One region of the Streptomyces sp. NPDC016851 genome, then DNA from elsewhere that is predicted to be linked to it. Evidence: riboswitches for the same ligand, from Rfam matches in the RefSeq annotation. Region 1 holds a riboswitch; the other holds the start of a gene.
The links. A riboswitch is a leader RNA that binds a small molecule or an ion and turns the genes downstream of it on or off. The one in region 1 is predicted to bind S-adenosylmethionine.

Region 1 (2,386 bases):
ACCCGCACTCGCCCTGCGTCTGCGGGTCGCTGCCGAGCAGCGTGCGCACCAGCGGGTGGGCGCAGAACAGCCCGTCCCGCACGCCGATGCCGTACTCGGCGGAGAGCGCGGCGGCGAAGTGCGAGCTGTTCCAGCCCTCGACGACGAAGGAGAGCACACCGACGCGCGGCGCGTCGTCCCCGAACAGGGACAGGAACCGCACCTGGGGGACGTCGGCGAGCCCCTCCCGCACCTTGGCGACCAGGTACTGCTCGCGCGCGACGAGCGTGTCGAAGCCGGCCTCCGTCAGCGCCTTGCAGGCGGAGGCGACGGCGTAGGCGCCGATGACGTTGGGCGAGCCCGCCTCGTGACGGGCGGCGCTGTCGTGCCACTCCACGTCCACTCCCCCGTCGGTACGCCGGGTGACCTTGCGGCTGGCGCCGCCGCCCGCGAGGTACGGCTCGGCCTCGCGCAGCCAGTCGGCCCGTCCGGCCAGCACACCGGAGCCGAAGGGCGCGTACAGCTTGTGCCCGGAGAAGGCGACCCAGTCGACGCCGAGGTCGGCGACGGACACGGGGTAGTGCGGGGCCAGCTGGGCGGCGTCGAGCACGATCCGGGCGCCGTGCGCGTGCGCGGCCGCCGCGAGCTCCCGTACGGGCCACAGCTCGCCGGTGACGTTGGAGGCGCCGGTGACGCAGACGAGGACCGGGCCGTAAGGGTCGCGGTCGGCGAGGGCGCGCTCCAGGGTCTCGACGGCCTGGCGGGGGCTGCGCGGGGCGTCGAGGTACGTGACACGGGCGTCGCGCCAGGGCAGCAGGGAGGCGTGGTGCTCGGTCTCGAAGACGAAGACCTGGCAGCCGGCCGGGAGCGCGGCGGCCAGGAGGTTGAGGGAGTCGGTGGTGGACCGGGTGAAGACCACCTGGTCACCGTCCCTGCAGTCGAGGAACTCCGCGACCGTCCGGCGGGCGTTCTCGAACAGGTCGGTCGACAGCTGGGACAGGTACCCGGCACCGCGGTGGACGCTGCCGTAGTACGGCGCGTAGGCGGCGACGTCGTCCCAGACCCGCTGGAGCGCCGGGGCGCTGGCGGCGTAGTCGAGCGCGGCGTAGGTGACCTCGCCACCGGTGACGAGCGGGACGGTGACATCCCGTCCCAGAACGGGCAGCGGGGCACAAACGGACGGGGCGGCGGCAACGGTGGAGACGGACATGGCGGAACTCCCGTGAAGTCAGGTGGAATCCGCCCGCGAGCACATGGCTCAAGCGGGGGGTGAAGGAAAGAGGGTGCGGAGGCGGGGCTCTGCGGCCCTATCGCATTCGCTGGTTCACGAGAGACTCCTCGTCACGCGCTTGCCACAGACCTCGCTGCCTGCGGCCTGGTCTTCACCCGGGGCACCCCGCCACGGACGGAGGGTTGCCGGACAGTCGGCCGGGGCCTCATGACTGTCACTCATGACCTGATCAGGAACGTACGCGAAAAGATCGGCGTCCCGCAACCCGAGTCCGGATCGCGGGACACCCGGCGCTACGCGTTGCTCGCCGCCACCCACCGCTCCAGGGTCCGCTTGGCGGCCCCGGAGTCGATCGATTCGGCCGTCTTGGCCATGCCGGCGCGGATCTGCTCGACGAGTGTCCCCGGGCCGGGTTCGAGGGCCACCAGGGCCGCCGCCGAGTTCAGCAGGACCGCGTCGCGCACGGGGCCCGTCTCGCCGTCCAGCAGGCGGCGGGCGACCTCCGCGTTGTAGGAGGCGTCCGCGCCGCGCAGGGCCTCCACGGGGACGAGTTCGAGGCCCACGTCGCGCGGGTCGAAGGCCTCCTCGGTCACCTTGCCGTCGCGGACGACCCACACTCTGGACGTGGCGGTGGTGGTCAGTTCGTCGAGGCCGTCGTCCCCCCGGAAGACCAGGGACGAGTGGCCGCGCTCGGCGAAGACGCCCGCGACGATCGGTGCCATGCGCGGATCCGCGACGCCGACGGCCTGGGCGCGTACCTTCGCCGGGTTGGTCAGCGGACCGAGGACGTTGAAGATCGTCCGGACGCCCAACTGGCCGCGCGCCGCGCCCGCGTGGCGCATCGCCGGGTGGAACTTCGCCGCGAAGCAGAAGGTGATCCCGGCGTCCTCGGCGACCTGGGCCACCCGGTGCGTCGGCAGTTCCAGATTGACGCCGAGCTTCTCCAGCACGTCCGACGCGCCGGACGCCGACGACGCCGCGCGGTTGCCGTGCTTGACGACCTTCGCGCCCGTGCCGGCGATGACGATCGCCGACATCGTGGAGATGTTGACGGTCTTCGCCCCGTCGCCGCCCGTGCCGACGATGTCGACGGCCGGGCCCGGCACCTCGATCACGTTCGCGTGCTCGTACATCGCGCGGACGAACCCGGCGATCTCCTCGACGGTCTCGCCCTTG
Region 2 (2,386 bases), on a different contig from region 1:
GCCGGGTTGCCGATCGCCAGCGACTTGGCGATCGTGTCCGGCTTCTGGGGGCGTACGACGTCGTGGCCGGCCTTGTACGCCGTCGACACCGGGGAGCAGCCCTCGGCCTGCGCGCCGAAGATCTTGTACGGCTTGTCCTCGACCAGCCCGAGCTTGATCAGCTCCTGCAGGCCCTTGTCGATCTTCGTGAGCTGCGAGCCGGAGGCGATCGGCACCACGATCTGGTCCGGCAGCTGCCAGCCGAGCTGCTCGCAGATCTCGTACGCCAGGGTCTTGGAGCCCTCCGCGTAGTACGGCCGCAGGTTGACGTTGACGAAGCCCCAGCCCTCGCCGGCCGGGTCGCCGATCAGCTCGGAGCAGAAGCGGTTCACGTCGTCGTAGTTGCCCTGGATGCCGACGAGCTCGCCGCCGTAGACCGCGGCCATGACGACCTTGCCCTGCTCCAGGTCGTGCGGGATGAACACGCAGGAGCGGAAGCCGGCGCGGGCCGCCGCGGCGCCCACGGCGCCGGCGAGGTTGCCGGTGGAGGAGCAGGACAGCGTGGTGAAGCCGAAGGCGCGGGCGGCCTCCAGGGCCTGGGCGACGACCCGGTCCTTGAAGGAGTGCGTCGGGTTGCCGGAGTCGTCCTTGATGAAGAGCTTGCCCGCCTCGACGCCCAGCTCGCGCGCGAGGTTGTCGGCCTTGACGAGCTGGGTCCAGCCCGGGTTGATGTTCGGCTTGGTCGCCACGTCGGCCGGGACCGGCAGCAGCGGGGCGTAGCGCCAGATGTTCGCGGGTCCCGCTTCGATCCGCTTGCGGAGCTCTTCGGTGTCGTAGGCCGAGAAGTCGTAGGCGATCTCCAGCGGACCGAAACACTCCTCGCACGCGAAGACCGGGCCGAGGGGTACGCGGTGACCGCACTCGCGGCAGCTCAGGGCGGCGGCGGGGCCGAGGTCTACGGTGGAGTCGGTGGTGCTTGCAACAGTCTGCACAGCCATGTGAGGCGAGGCCCTTCCTCATCTTCCTCACGACGCATCTCGCCGTGAGACGGATTTGGCACCTTCCCGAGCCGGGAGCCTCGCGGAGCGGTCGACAGTGACCTACGAGTATCGGCTGGAGGGTTGCCGGGGCTTCATCGGGCCGTATCCCTCTGCCCCTCTGGATGAGCTGTATTCGGTTGTAAACAACGGTTGACCCCGGACATGCGATGGTCATCCGCGTTGTTCAAGACTGTAACCGACGACCAGGACAGTTGAGATAGTCGTCCGAACCGCGAGATGACTGTACCCATCAGCCGCTACCGCGGCGGGCAGTCCGTCCCGCCGAGAGTACGCAGAGGAGCCGCCACGGTGCTGGAAGAAGTCGAGCGCTGGCTGAGCACCCGTTCCTGGTCAGCGACCGATCGTCCGCTCCACCAGATTCTGGCCGCCAAGCAGCGCACGGGCCAGACGGTGAGTGTGGTGCTGCCCGCGCTCAACGAGGAGGAGACGGTCGGTGACATCGCCGCGATCATCCGTCACGACCTGATGCGGCAGGTCCCGCTCGTCGACGAGCTGGTCGTCGTCGACTCGGGGTCGACCGACCGCACGTCGGAGGTGGCCGCCGCCGCGGGCGCGACGGTGGTGCACCGCGACGAGATCATCCCGCGGATCCCCGCCGTGCCGGGCAAGGGCGAGGTGCTGTGGCGCTCCCTGCTCGTCACGCGCGGGGACATCGTCTGCTTCATCGACGCGGACCTGAAGGACTTCTCGTCCGACTTCGTCTCCGGGATCGTGGGCCCGCTGCTCACCGACCCGGACATCGACCTGGTGAAGGGCATGTACGACCGTCCCCTCGGAGGCACCGCCGGGCAGGGCGGCCGGGTCACGGAGCTGATGGCCCGCCCGCTGCTGAACATGCACTGGCCACAGCTGGCCGGGTTCGTGCAGCCGCTCGGCGGCGAGTACGCGGCCCGCCGCTCGCTGCTGGAGCAGCTGCCGTTCCCCGTCGGGTACGGCGTCGAGCTGGGCATGCTGGTCGACGCGCTGCACCTGGTGGGCCTGGACGCCCTCGCCCAGGTGGACGTCGGGGTGCGCAAGCACCGGCACCAGGACGGGCAGGCGCTGGGCCGGATGGCCGCCGCGATCTACCGCACGGCCCAGCTGCGGCTGGCCCGCGGGCATCTGATCCGGCCGTCCCTGACACAGTTCGAGCGGGGCGGCGACGGCTTCGAGCCGCGCACGTACTCCGTGGACACCGAGGAGCGTCCGCCGATGGTGGAGATCGCCGAGTACCAGGCGCGGAGAGCGGCCTGACCGGGGTCGTTTTCGGCCGGGTGGGGCGGGGCCGCACGTTTGAGCGTTTCCGGGCCGGGCTAGGTTGAGGCGTATGGCTTCGACGTACGGTGCTGCACAGGTGCTGGTGGCGT

Region 2: it holds a riboswitch for S-adenosylmethionine, as region 1 does, so the genes downstream of both, thrC (threonine synthase) here and ACZ3I3_RS04040 (aminotransferase class V-fold PLP-dependent enzyme) in region 1, are expected to answer to the same signal.

Annotation. Positions count from the first base shown of each region.
Region 1 covers NZ_JBVHEP010000002.1:289,371-291,756, forward strand. Annotated here, with positions in the region: gene ACZ3I3_RS04040 (aminotransferase class V-fold PLP-dependent enzyme) at 1-1,189, opposite strand, end outside; SAM riboswitch class IV at 1,320-1,436, opposite strand; gene trpD (anthranilate phosphoribosyltransferase) at 1,504-2,386, opposite strand, start outside.
Region 2 covers NZ_JBVHEP010000046.1:21,655-24,040, forward strand. Annotated here, with positions in the region: gene thrC (threonine synthase) at 1-977, opposite strand, end outside; SAM riboswitch class I at 993-1,148, opposite strand; gene ACZ3I3_RS40570 (glucosyl-3-phosphoglycerate synthase) at 1,329-2,273, shown strand; gene ACZ3I3_RS40575 (alpha,alpha-trehalose-phosphate synthase (UDP-forming)) at 2,347-2,386, shown strand, end outside.